3 regions of the Cytobacillus kochii genome follow, and region 1 is predicted to be linked to each of the others. Evidence: riboswitches for the same ligand, from Rfam matches in the RefSeq annotation. Region 1 holds a riboswitch; each other region holds the start of a gene.
What was found. Region 1 has a riboswitch for S-adenosylmethionine ahead of LG276_RS06320 (2,3-diketo-5-methylthiopentyl-1-phosphate enolase). Riboswitches for the same ligand answer to the same signal wherever they lie in the genome.

Region 2: another riboswitch for S-adenosylmethionine. It lies ahead of LG276_RS07745 (PLP-dependent aspartate aminotransferase family protein); the one in region 1 lies ahead of LG276_RS06320 (2,3-diketo-5-methylthiopentyl-1-phosphate enolase).
Region 3: another riboswitch for S-adenosylmethionine. It lies ahead of metK (methionine adenosyltransferase); the one in region 1 lies ahead of LG276_RS06320 (2,3-diketo-5-methylthiopentyl-1-phosphate enolase).

The regions. Positions count from the first base shown of each region.
Region 1 is NZ_CP085254.1:1,161,889-1,166,603, reverse strand. Features, by position in the region: gene mtnA (S-methyl-5-thioribose-1-phosphate isomerase) at 1-277, opposite strand, end outside; gene mtnK (S-methyl-5-thioribose kinase) at 274-1,458, opposite strand; SAM riboswitch class I at 1,605-1,758, opposite strand; SAM riboswitch class I at 1,961-2,064, shown strand; gene LG276_RS06320 (2,3-diketo-5-methylthiopentyl-1-phosphate enolase) at 2,163-3,377, shown strand; gene LG276_RS06315 (2-hydroxy-3-keto-5-methylthiopentenyl-1-phosphate phosphatase) at 3,381-4,046, shown strand; gene LG276_RS06310 (methylthioribulose 1-phosphate dehydratase) at 4,043-4,672, shown strand; gene LG276_RS06305 (acireductone dioxygenase) at 4,659-4,715, shown strand, end outside.
Region 2 is NZ_CP085254.1:1,442,026-1,446,740, reverse strand. Features, by position in the region: gene LG276_RS07755 (ABC transporter permease) at 1-25, opposite strand, end outside; gene LG276_RS07750 (aliphatic sulfonate ABC transporter substrate-binding protein) at 47-1,039, opposite strand; gene LG276_RS07745 (PLP-dependent aspartate aminotransferase family protein) at 1,064-2,863, opposite strand; SAM riboswitch class I at 2,940-3,050, opposite strand; SAM riboswitch class I at 3,234-3,334, opposite strand; gene LG276_RS07740 (CoA pyrophosphatase) at 3,400-4,026, opposite strand; gene LG276_RS07735 (MBL fold metallo-hydrolase) at 4,060-4,715, opposite strand, start outside.
Region 3 is NZ_CP085254.1:3,578,411-3,583,125, forward strand. Features, by position in the region: gene asnB (asparagine synthase (glutamine-hydrolyzing)) at 1-1,231, opposite strand, end outside; gene metK (methionine adenosyltransferase) at 1,802-3,001, opposite strand; SAM riboswitch class I at 3,302-3,426, opposite strand; gene pckA (phosphoenolpyruvate carboxykinase (ATP)) at 3,814-4,715, shown strand, end outside.

The sequences.
Region 1 (4,715 bases):
CTGTCGGTCTAGAGCCCGCTAGATAAAGATAATCTTCATGAATTCTAAGATGGAAAGTTTCAATGTCGACCCCTTCGTATTTTTTTGCAGCAATCGCTAAACCATAAGCAGCAGTAATTCCAATAGCTGGCGCCCCTCTTACTTTCAACTGAATAATTGCCTCAAAGACATCTTCAATGGTTTCGAGTTCTATCCATCTTGTTTGATGGGGTAATAAGGTTTGATCAAGAATTTTCAATCTACCTTCTTGCCATTCAATTGGTGTTGGTATACTCATGATGTATACGCCTCCAGTTCCTTAAGAAGTTGCGAGATTGTTCCTATGTTTTTGCGATTAATAATCAAGGATGAACCTAATTGAATCGTTGACTTTTTCACATATAATCTAATTGAACTATCTTCTATTCCATCAAGATCCTTCACATGAGACAATCCGATTGTTCTCCGAATTAATTCACATCCCACTACTCCGATAGCATCTTTAAATACTTTAGCTAGAAAAGATTCTAGAGCGCCTGGTACTTTCGTAAAAGGATTAACAACAGAATTTTCCCAAGCTTCTGAAAAATATTGAGAAAACACATCCCATACTTCTTCAATCTGTTGACGAATAACGATTCTATCGTTTTCGTTTCGTACAAGTACTTGGAAAATGAGATGGGCAATATATTGACCGACATCAAATCCAATCGGACCATAAAAGCCGAACTCAGGATCAATCACCTTCGTCTCACTCTTACTCGCAAATATACTCCCTGTATGTAGGTCACCATGTAGTAAGCTCTCTGCTTCTGTGAGAAAAGCATATTTTATTTTGGCTACTTCAAGCTTCAACTTGTCATTAGCCCATAGTTGCTGAACCACTTCAGCCAACTCAGCTTCAAAATCATTCGTTTCCACATCAAAAAATGGATCGGTGAATACTAAATCCTCAGTGATTTTACATAGTTCCGGATTTGAAAATTTAGCGACCAATTTCTTTTTCTCAAACGGATGAAGAGCAAAATCTGAAGTTGAAAACAATGTCTTTGCTAGGTACTCCCCAATATGAGCTGATAACTTCGGATAATGATCCCCTTGAATCAATCCGTCTCTTACAATTGTCAGATGGGAAAGATCCTCCATCACAGTTAATGCTAGCTCTTCATCTGTTGCTAGTACTGCTGGGAGGAGGTGAGGAACGAATTCACCATGCTTCTTAAGGACTTCTGCCTCCAGTTTTGCTCGTTTAAGTGTTAGTGGCCAGCTTTCCCCGACTACTTTTGCATAAGGGAGTGCTTGCTTAATAATTACACTTTTACGATTAGAAGTAATACGGTAAACATAATTCAAATTACCATCACCAATCTCTTCCACCGTTATTTTTTCATCCGGTAAAAACAGCTTTAAACTCTTCACGTATTCACACGCAGATTCCTCTGTCAAAGCGCGGTAACCTATATTTTCTAAAACAGCCATATCTCTTCCCCCTTATTTCTTTATTTATCTGTGGCACAAAACAGGGGTGACTACATGAAGAGATATAGTCGGACCTGCTTTGTCACTACAGAAACAAAAATGCCCCTTTCCAGTACAGAAAGAGGCATTCGTCATGACGATTTTGCCTCTCATCTTTCAGAATAACTTCTGAATGGAATTAGCACCGTGCCTTACATTAGGCGCAGAAATTCTCTAGCTGCGCCTCGTTTCACAACGATATTACGGTCGGTTGCTGGGTTTCATCGGGCCATATTTCCCTCCACCTGCTCTTGATAAGAGTATAAAAGATTCATTTTTTGAAATATCTTGAGCAAATACTAGCACCGATTATAAAAAAGTGTCAATCTTTTTTTAAAAAACTTTTCATCTTTTTATGGATAAAGGAATTTTGTCATATAACGTAAAAAATTCTCTGTTGACAGATAAAACACCTGGTGACATAATACAATTGTGCAAAAATTTAAAACGATAATCATAAATTTTCTTATCAAGAGCAGGCGGAGGGACGAGCCCGATGAAGCCCGGCAACCGATTCTAAATGAACACGGTGCTAATTCTTGCAGCAATCATGCTGACAGATAAGGAGAAGGTTCTATCACTGCGAACTAACCCTCTTCTTATTGATTAAGAAGAGGGTTTTTTATTGTCAATGTAAATTCGAAACCATCAGGGAGGGTTCTCATATGGGAGATGTAATTGCAACTTATCAAGTATACGCAAGACCCGGTTCATTAGAGAAAAAAGCAGAGGATATCGCTTTAGGATTAACGATAGGCTCGTGGACAGCGTTACCATTACTTGAGCAAAAACAATTACTAAAACATAAAGGCAGAGTCACTGCACTACAAGAGTTTTATGATGATGAACATCCCAATCGATTCGGTGAAGTAAGGTGCGAAATTAGTATCGCCTACCCTACATATAATTTCACATTTGATATTCCAGCAATCTTAACAACCGTATTTGGAAAGTTATCTCTAGATGGTGAAGTAAAATTATTAAACCTAGAATTTGATAATGAGGATCTTTCCCGTTTTCCAGGACCAAAATTCGGTATAAAAAATATAAGATCGAAACTAAATACTCAAGACCGCCCATTACTTATGAGTATATTTAAAGGCATCATCGGCAGGGATATTCACTTCTTAAGAGAACAGTTAAGAGACCAGGCTATGGGAGGCGTTGATATTGTAAAAGATGATGAAATTCTTTTTGATGTCAACATCTCTTTTGAAGACAGAATTATCGCAGGTAAAGAAATACTAGATGAAGTCTATGAAAAGACTGGAAAAAGGACACATTATGCAGTCAATTTATCTGGGAGAACAATGGATTTAGTAGATAAAGCAAAACATGCGACCGAATTAGGGGCGGATGCATTATTATTCAATGTTCACACTTACGGTCTAGATATGCTCCAAACACTAGCTGAAAACAGTGAAGTGCAGTTACCTATCATGGCACATCCTGCATATAGTGGGGCCTATACTTCTTCAAACTTCTATGGTGTGGCTCCTGACTTATTACTCGGTAATCTTACTCGCTTAGCAGGTGCAGATTTCTCTTTATTTCCTTCTCCATATGGTTCTGTTGCCTTGGAAAAAGAAAAAACCTTAGCTATCGCTAGACAGTTAACCGAAGAAAATGGCTTGAATCAGGCATTCCCGGTCCCCTCAGCAGGCATTCATCCAGGTTTAGTTCCGTTGCTTTATCATGATTTTGGCAATGATTGTATAATTAATGCGGGCGGAGGGGTCCATGGTCATCCTGAAGGAGCAGCAGCTGGCGTGAGAGCCTTTAGGCAAGCCATTGACCACGTCATACAACAAAATACTCATCGTGCAACAAAAGCGCAAGAATTGGAAGCAGCATTAGCAAAATGGGGAGGTACGTCGTAAAAGATGACAAAACCAATGATTTTTTGTGATTTTGATGGAACAATTACGAATAACGATAACATTGTAAAGATTATGGAGCATTTCGGTCCTATTGAGGCAAAACAGATCAAGGAAGATATTTTAGCTCAAAATATCTCTATCCAAGAGGGTGTTAAAAATCTCTTCTCACTTTTACCAACAAGTAAAAAAGAAGAGATTATCCATTTTGTATTAAATAGTGCAGAAATTCGTGAAGGATTTTCAGCTTTTGTTAGATATACACACGAAAACGATATCCCTCTTTATATTGTTAGTGGTGGAATTGACTTTTTTTTAGAACCAGTACTTGAACCTTATGGGCCATTTACGAAAGTATTTTGCAATCAGGCAAGCTTTGCTTTAGAAACGATAGATATTCACTATCCACACCAGTGTGATGAACTATGTTCTTCACAAGGTTGCGGCTGTTGTAAACCAACCATTATTAGAAAACACTCATCTCCAGAACACTTTAATATTCTTATTGGCGATTCGATTACAGACTTTGAAGCAGCCAAAATAGCAGATGCCGTACTTGCTAGAGATTTCTTAATTCAAAAATGTGAAGAAACTGGTATTTCTTATACTCCTTTTGAAACCTTCCATGATTGCATTGAATACCTCGATGAACTAGTTGGTGCGAAATCATGACAACGTATGAAACAGAGTGGGATACATTAGCTGATATTAAAGATGAGTTAGCGGCTAGAGATTGGTTTATGGGTACTAGTGGTAATTTATCCATTCGCGTAGATGAAAACAGCTTTTTAGTCACTTCAAGTGGACTTGATAAAAGAAAGAGAACAGTCAATGATTTTTTATTAGTAGACTTAGAAGGAAGGCCCCTAGAAAACACGTCATCTAAACCTTCAGCTGAGACTTTATTACATTGTGAAATCTATAAGAAAACGTCATCAGGAGCAAGTCTTCATGTTCATACAGTTGCTAATAATGTTATTTCTGAGCTTTTCTATCAAGAAGGTGTAGTAACTTTTCAGCATCAAGAGTTAATTAAAGCATTTGGATTATGGGGAGAAGATGATATACTCACCATCCCGATCATTCGCAATGATGCGGATATCCCTACATTAGCGGATCACTTTTCTGCTTACGTCAGCAAAGAGAAAGGTGCAGTCTTAATTCACAACCACGGGATTACTGTTTGGGGAGTCGATGGGTTTGAAGCAAAAAAATTATTAGAAGCTTGCGAATTTTTATTTCAATATAAATTATCTCTTATTCAATTAAAAGGAGGCGTTTTACATGGCCATTATTAAATTCAAAAACGAAGAAAAAGTGATTACTGATCAACAAGAGGTA
Region 2 (4,715 bases), 280 kb from region 1:
TTGGGATCGCTATGACTTCCTTCATATTCATTCTCCTTTACTAACCCTACTGAATGACCTCTGTTGAGAAATCTGGGTTTATTAATTCATCAACCACTTTACCTACGTCATCACTCTTAATAATGCCTTCTTCTTTTAAAACCTCACCAGCCGCATTTAATGCTTCTATTTGCACTTCACCAGGAATTGGCTCATTAAAGTCATTTCTCTCTAATTCTTTTTTCGCTACCTCAAGGGTGATTTGTGCTTCTTCTGCCAGTATCTCTGCCGCTTCTTCAGGATTTTCTAATACCCACGTACGAGCTTTTTCATAAAGCTCAATTACTTCTTTTACTTGTTCAGGATATTTCTCAGCAAATTCGCTTCTCACATTTAATGTGCCATACGTGTTAAAGTCGATATTTCGATAAATAAATTCTGTGCCTGCTTCAAGTTCTAATTTAGCCATATGTGGATCTAAACCAGCCCAAGCGTCTACTTGCCCTGTTGTTAATGCCGTTCCACCGTCAGCGTGTTGCAAGTTAACGATTTCTACATCCGTTGATGTCAATCCGGCTTCATTTAAAGAGCGCAGTAAAAAGATATATGGATCTGTTCCAATCGTTGCTGCTACTTTCTTTCCCTTCAAGTCTTCAACTGATTTGATAGCTGATCCTTTCGGTGCAACTAATGCCGTCCATTCTGGTTTTGAGTATATATAGACTGATTCAATTGGAGCACCATTTGCTTTTGCAATTAATGCCGCTGCACCTGCAGTTGAACCAAAATCTACACTGCTGCTATTAAGAAACTCAAGTGCCTTATTACTCCCTTGACTGAGGACAAACTCAACATCAATATCATCTTCGGCAAACGCTTCTTCTGCCCAACCGAATTTCTTTAAAATGACACTTGTTGGAGAATAATAGGCATAGTCTAAAACAATTTTTTCTGGTTTTCCTTCGCCATTGCTATCATTAGTGCTTGCCTCACTATCCCCGCAAGCACTAATGAATCCAATTGATAAAACGACAATTAAAAATACGAACCATTTCTTCATTGATGACTCTCCTCAACCTCGGTTTTAAATTTCACAAGCAAAGGTTACAATAGAACCTCTTAATCTCTGTGCCTCTTTATATGTGCAGCGATTTTGTACCGCTTCAAGTCCAGCTTCTTTTGCTATTTCAACTGCTTTTGGAGAAATGACACCTTCTTGCAGCCAGAACACTTTTGGTTGGATTTCTACTGCCTCTTTCGCCACTTCTATCGCAGCTTCAGGGCTTCTAAATACTTGCACAATATCAATGGTATAAGGAATGGATTTTAAATTTGGATATGCCTGTTCACCTAATACTTCTGTTTCTCTTGGATTAACTGGCACGATTTGATAACCTAATCTTTGCATTTTTCTTGCTAAACGGTAACTTGGTCTAGCAGGATTTCCACTTAAACCAACAACAGCAATCCTTTTTGCTCTTTGCACCTCTTCGCCATCCACATCTTCTTTTAATGAGGATGATTGTAATGCCCACCGAATAACACCTTCATCATTTACTGCTGTTTCTCCTTTTTGTTCTCCCTTCGAAGAAATACCAGTCGCTTCAAAGAAGGCTTGATCTAAGTCATTGGTTAAATCTCTAACCGATTCAATCCCAACTGATAAACGTATGAGCTCCTCACTTACACCGCTTTTAATTAAATCTTCTGCACTTAACTGTTGATGAGTGGTTGAAGCCGGATGAATAATGAGTGACTTCGCATCCCCTACATTGGCTACATGAGACCACAATGCAATGGTATCTATCACTTTCTTACCTGCATCTCGGCCACCTTTAATACCGAAGTTCACAATGGAACCGAAGCCAGTGTTTAAATATTTCTTCGCGAGTTCATGCGCTGGATGCTCTGCTAAACCTGGATATGCGACCCAATCGACAGCTGGATGGGCGTTTAAGAAATGAGCTATCTTCGCTGCATTTTCCGTATGTTTCTCTATACGTAAATGGAGTGTTTCCAATCCTTGGAGTAAAAGAAATGCACTATGTGGGCTTAATGATGACCCAAAATCGCGCAGCAACTGAACACGAAGCTTTGTACTGAAAGCGAGAGTACCAAACTCATTCGCATAAACAATACCGTTATAACTTGGGTCTGGCTGAGTAAAACCAGGAAACTTATCATGATTCCAATTAAATCGTCCGCCATCAACTACAAGTCCACCAATTGTTGTTCCATGACCTCCAATCCATTTTGTTGCCGAGTGAATGACAATATCTGCACCCCATTGGATTGGTTTGCAAAGATAAGGTGAAGCGAAAGTATTATCAATAATAAGAGGAATATCATTTTCATGAGCAATATTTGCAACTGCCTCTACATCTAGGACATGAAGACTTGGGTTCCCAATAATCTCTCCATATAAAGCCTTAGTTTTTGGCGTAATCGCTTTACGGTAATTCTCAGGGTCAGAACCATCAACAAAATGAACTTTAATCCCATATTTCGGAAGTGTTATAGCAAAAAGATTATATGTTCCACCATAAAGGTTCGAAGCTGCAACAATCTCATCACCCGCTTGGGCAATATTCATAATCGAAAGAGCTATAGCTGCCATTCCAGATGAAGTCGCTACTGCCGCTACCCCATCTTCTAATAAAGCAATACGTTTTTCTAATACATCTACCGTTGGATTACCGATTCGTGAATAGATATTTCCCGTCTCATCCAATGAAAATAGGCTTTGCGCATGATCTGTATTATGAAAAACATATGAACTCGTTTGATAAATAGGAACTGCACGAGATCCCGTTGTCGGGTCTGGTGATTGACCTCCATGTAATAAAATCGTCTCATCATCATAAGTGTTAAATTGATTCGTCATTATATACTCTCCTCTACTTTTTAGTCGGATAATTAAAATAAATAACCCCCTCTTCATAAGAAGAGGGGGTTGCCTCATCTTATCTTCCAGACATTCACTGCCTGCAGGATTTAGCACCTTTTCAAGCATTTGCTTGAAGGTTGCCGGACTTCATAGGGCCTGATCCCTCCGTCACTCTCGATAAGAAATATTTTATTTTTTAAAGCGTTAATACTTTAATTACAAATAGAATTATATCCAAAAAACAAATTGTCGTCAATATAAAATCTGAATATATTTTATATTCCAATAAAATATTATTGGCTTCATCACATAAAAAGCCCTTCCACCAAGAAGGGCAGAAGGGCTTTGAATTCACACGCTCACCTTCTCCTTATCTTTGGATAATATCCTCTGAAATTGGCACCATACAAAAGATTGCTGGTTGCCGAGGCTTCACTGGGTCAGTCCCTCCGCCTCTCTGGATAAGAAGTTCTATTTATTTGTTTAACATCATATACCCTTTTATAGGGAATCGTCAATAACATTTTGAAAATTTATTTATTTTCATCCTGGATAAGTGTCAAAAAATGATACAGTATCTTAGCTGTTAACCCCCATATCACATGACCTTTATAAGTATAAAAAATTTCTTGCATCCTTCGCGTTTGCCATTTATATTTTTCCCCATTAGGAATGAGATGATAAGGGAAGCTACTATTAGGCTCTGGCTTCATCTCAATATAATGAATTGATGGTCCCTCTTTCAAAAAATAAGCAAGTGGTACTGTGAAAATTTGATCCACTTCCTCTGGATTTAGCTTAAGATCACTGATGCTCTCTATTGTGCCTACAAACGGATAAATCACTGTATCATAAGGTGTCACTACATAATCAAGTTCTGAAAAAACAGAGACTTCTCCAATTGGGATACCTAACTCTTCACTGGTCTCCCTTTTTGCCGTCTCAATCAAATCCACATCGTCTTGATCCATTTTCCCCCCAGGAAAGCAAATTTCCCCTGGCTGTCTTCTCATAGATAAAGACCGTACTTCAAACAAAATATGTATTTCTCCATCTTTTTCTATTAGGGGAAGAAGAACAGCGAATTTAACCAATCTAGAGCTACCCAATATATCTGATTGACGATGCTGTATCTCTGATCTTATTTCTTCCAAATCCATGTTAATTACCTCCAAACCACACGACTTAAATCTTTATTTCTCTTTCTGCAATCTATCAATCATCCCCATTGTGCAGACATTTAAATCTAAGCCTATTAGCTTCTTATCCTCTGCACTAAGTTCAACATGGTGCGCTGTTAATAAATAATGTTTTACTTGTTCCAACAATTCCGATTGTATGGCTTCCTGCATTTTTATTATGTCATTTTCTTGGAGAAAAACGTCATCTGCAACTGAAGTAAATATAGGTAACCAATAACGAATTTGTGTAAAAACATCCTTTGGTTCAGGGCCCTCACCATAATGCCCAAAAAAGATATGTTGTGGTTGAAGTGATTCGATTTTTTCAACAGAAGATAACATCGCCTCTGGATCAAACTGATTAGGAGAAGTCGATGGCAGGACTAATGGATATCCTTTTCTTGCTATGCCAGGATAAAATACGCCAATTGTATCGCCAGTAAAGAAGCCATTACTTTTCGAATCATGGATTGAAAAGTGGTGCTTTGCATGGCCAGGGGTATCATAGAAAGTTAACAAACGTCCACCGATATCCAATGATTGTCCCTCTTCCATCGCGACTAACCTCTTCTCATCAATTGGCACAATCGGATTAAATAGTTGATCAAACTCATCGCCATATACCATTCTAGCACCAGCAATTAATTTACTAGGGTCAGCTAAATGCC
Region 3 (4,715 bases), 2.2 Mb from region 1:
TAAAGCTCTTACCCCTCATCCCCTCTGGCATGATTCGAGAAAGGGTACGCAATAACTTTCTTCCTGCTGAAGGCATTTTATTAAAAATTTCTAAGTCCTGTGGTTCACGATAAATATTATATCCACCAAACAATTCATCAGCACCTTCGCCTGATAATACCACCGTTACATGTTTTCTTGCTTCCCTTGCGACAAAGTAAAGTGGAACGCAAGCAGGGTCCGCTAATGGATCATCCGTGTGCCACATAATTTTAGGTACTTCTTGCATATATTCTTCTGGAGAGATGATATAGCTTATATTTTCAACACCTAGTTTTTCGGCTGTTTCTTTAGCCACATCCACTTCACTAAAACCGTCTCTTTCAAAACCTACTGAAAACGTTTTAATATTGGGGTGAAACTGTTTTGCTATGGATGCAATAATAGAAGAATCAATCCCGCCCGATAAAAACGAACCTACAGGTACATCACTGCGCATATGCATTTTAACTGAGTCAGTTAAAACATCTTGAATCTCTTTAATAAACTGAGATTCTTCTTTTTGTACAGGTTGGAAATGTGCTTTCCAATAACGCTGGATATGCATTGAGCCACCGATTTTCTTCTTGAAATAATGACCTGGCTCAAGTTTCTTTATACCCACTGACATAGTCATCGGTTCAGGTACAAATTGATATGTCATATAATACTGCAAAGCATCATAATTAATGACATCGTTTTTCAATGCCAGCAGAATACTTTTCTTTTCAGAGGCAAAATAAGTTGTCTCACCATCTTCAAAATAATAGAATGGTTTGATTCCAAAAGGGTCTCTCGCTCCAAAAACTTCTTGTTTTTCTTTATCCCAAATAACGAAGGAAAACATACCTCTCAGTTTTTCTGCCGCCTTCTCTTTGTAATAACTGTATAAAGCAATAATCACTTCAGTATCCGAATTAGTTTCAAAAGTTAGTCCTTTATTGATTAATTCCTCACGTAGTTCAACATAGTTATAAACTTCTCCATTGAAAATAATCCAATATTTACCATTATCATAAGTGAGTGGTTGATGACCACTTTCAATGTCTATAATACTTAATCGACGGAAACCAAATTGGATATGGTCTGCACGATAATATCCTGAATCATCTGGTCCACGATGAGTAATAATGTTATTCATATTCTCAAATTGTTTATCTGCTTCTTGTACTTTTTGTGCTTGATCATGTATACAACCAATAAAACCACACATTATGTACGTCACCTACTTTTTATTTCATCTAGTTTGTATTTTTTCCCATACCTTGTATAGACGATAAGTTATTTTAAAAAGTTTCACCTTTCGAAAAAAAAAATGGAATGATTTATGCTAGGCAGTATGTTCATGTTTTCTTCTTCATATACTTAAGGTTGTTTATTCCTTACCCACAATTTAAGACGAAAAGATGACATTCATTTTAAATTTTTATGAAATCGTTTTCTTAAGGATTTCTGTAAAATATCGGTAGTCTAAAATATTATATTTATTTTGCTAATGTAATATCTAAAAAAACGACTATTGCTCTACTATCTTCGGTCCTTTTCACTTCTGATATACGAGCGAATCACTTTTGCGCCGCTATCTTTGGTCTTTTCACTTCTGATATACGAGCTAATCGCTTTTGCGCCGCCGCTATCTTTGACCATTCCACTTCTTGATATTCGAGCTAATCGCTTCGCCTCAATTGTAGGTCTATTAAAATTTAATGATAGCCCCTTTCCCACATAAAAAAACTGTAGAAAACTCATTAAAGGAGTTTTCTACAGCCATAACTTTTCTAATTTATTTTAAAGCTTCCTTACGCAATTCTTCCGCTTTATCTGTGCGCTCCCAAGGTAAATCAATATCTGTACGGCCAAAATGTCCATAAGCAGCTGTTTGCTTGTATATCGGACGGCGCAAATCAAGCATTTTGATAATGCCAGCAGGACGGAGGTCAAAATTGTTTCTAACAACTTCAACTAAAACATCCTCAGATACTGCTCCAGTTCCAAATGTATCAATACTGATGGATACCGGCTGAGCAACACCAATTGCATATGCTAATTGTACTTCTGCTTTGTCAGCTAGTCCAGCAGCAACAATATTCTTTGCTACATAGCGAGCTGCATAAGCAGCTGAACGGTCAACTTTCGTTGCATCCTTACCAGAGAATGCACCACCACCGTGACGTGCATAACCGCCGTATGTGTCAACGATAATTTTTCTACCAGTTAAGCCCGCATCACCTTGAGGTCCACCAATAACGAAACGACCTGTTGGGTTAATGAAGTATTTTGTGTTTTCATCAATTAATTCAGTAGGAACAACTGGGTTAATTACATGCTCTTTTAAATTGCGTTGAATTTGCTCTAAACTGATTTCTGGATGGTGCTGCGTAGAGATAACAATTGTATCAATACGTACAGGTTTGTTGTTTTCATCATATTCTACTGTTACTTGTGTTTTACCATCTGGGCGAAGGTAAGGTAAGATTTCCTCTTTTCTTACTTCAGCTAAACGGCGAGAAAGTTTATGCGCTAATGAAATAGGTAATGGCATAAGCTCTTTTGTTTCATTACATGCAAAGCCAAACATTAAACCTTGATCTCCAGCACCAATGGCTTCAATTTCTGCATCAGTCATCTGTCCTTCACGCGCTTCTAATGCTTGGTCTACACCCATAGCAATATCTGCTGACTGCTCATCAATAGAAGTTAATACAGCACATGTTTCAGAGTCAAAGCCATATTTTGCACGTGTATAACCAATTTCCTTAATGGTTTCACGAACGATTTTTGGAATATCTACATATGTGGATGTAGTGATTTCTCCTGCAACCAATACAAGACCTGTAGTAACAGACGTTTCCGCAGCAACCCTCGCATTTGGGTCCTGTGATAAAATAGCATCTAATATTGCATCAGATATTTGGTCACTGATCTTATCCGGATGACCTTCAGTTACTGATTCAGAAGTAAACAATCTACGTTTTGTTGACATCTGACTTCCTCCTTATTTATCGAATCAATAAGACTTTATTATAGTCTTTATTTTTGATACGGAACTCATTCCCTTATTTGAATCTTCATTATTTATGGGCCAATGTTTATCTCATACCCTTAATAACCTATGCGCTAACTTGGAATATTGAGAATAAAATGGTTGGTCTTTTTCCCATACATAAATAGTACATTCCAAAAGCCGCTCCTCGTATTCGCCAACATCATGTTAAAAAGCATGAAAAAAAACCTCTTCTCTGATTTAGTGAAAAGGTTGAAGCAAAATGATTCGCGCCTTTCACTCTTATCGTTCAAGGATAGTAGTAATAAATCCTTGCATCAGGTTAGCACCTTTGCTCATGAAAATGTAGTTGGCAGGTTGCTGGGTTTCATAGGGCCTGTCCCTCCACCAGCTCGGGATAAGAGAGTATCCGTTCAAGGATTCATCATAACTTACACATGGAATATAGTCAAATGTTTTTCATTAACAATTCCATGTAAAAATTGTCATATACGACTCTATAAACTTTAGTTTTGATAACGGATAATTTTAGTTAAGATCATACCGTTCTTTTTCCTTAATATATATAAAAATTACAACAAATTTGCTGATTATCCTTTTTAAATTTGCAAAAGCTATTTATAATGAATACTGCCTGTATTTGTGACAATTTCATTAATTATATAAAAATGATTTATATAGTATAGACTGAATGAATAAATGTGTTATACTATTTTTGAAGAAATAATCACAAATAGCGACTGAGATGCATATCTCTTAAATAATATTATATAAAGGAAGGTATTCATCAGATGAATTCTGTATCGATAACTGAGTTAAATGATTTACTAAAAGGCGAAAACATCCAAGTTCAATTATCTGTTCCGCAACTAGTTGAAAAAGTATTAAACAGAAACGAAGGTGTTCTTACATCTACTGGTGCAATTCGCGCGACAACAGGTAAGTATACAGGTCGTTCACCTAAAGACAAATATACTGTTGAAGAAGCAAGCTCTAAAGATAAAATTGACTGGGGAAGTGTGAACCAACCAATTTCTGAAGCAGTCTTCAATAACTTATACAACAAGGTGATTGCTTTCTTAAAAGAGAAAGAAGAAGTTTTCGTATTCAAAGGATTTGCTGGTGCGGATAAAAAACACCGTATGCCAATCCAAGTAATTAATGAATATGCTTGGCATAACCTTTTTGCACACCAATTATTTATTCGTCCTACAGAAGAAGATTTATTAGATCACGAATCTGAATTTACAGTTATTTCAGCACCTAATTTCAAAGCAGACCCAGCAGTTGACGGTACAGCTTCAGAAACTTTTATTATCGTTTCATTTGAACGCCGTATTGTACTTATTGGTGGTACTGAGTATGCTGGTGAGATGAAAAAATCTATTTTCTCTGTTATGAACTACATGCTTCCTGAAAATGGGATTCTCCCTATGCACTGTTCAGCCAATGTTGGCCGCGAAGGTGATGTTGCTTTATTCTTTGGCCTTTCCGGAACTGGTAAAACAACATTATCAGCTGATCCAAACCGTCGTTTAATCGGTGATGATGAGCATGGCTGGTCTCCAAATGGAGTATTCAACATTGAAGGTGGTTGCTATGCGAAGTGTATCGACCTTACACGTGAAAAAGAACCACAAATTTTCGATGCCATCCGTTTTGGCGCAGTACTTGAGAATGTTGTTTTAGACAA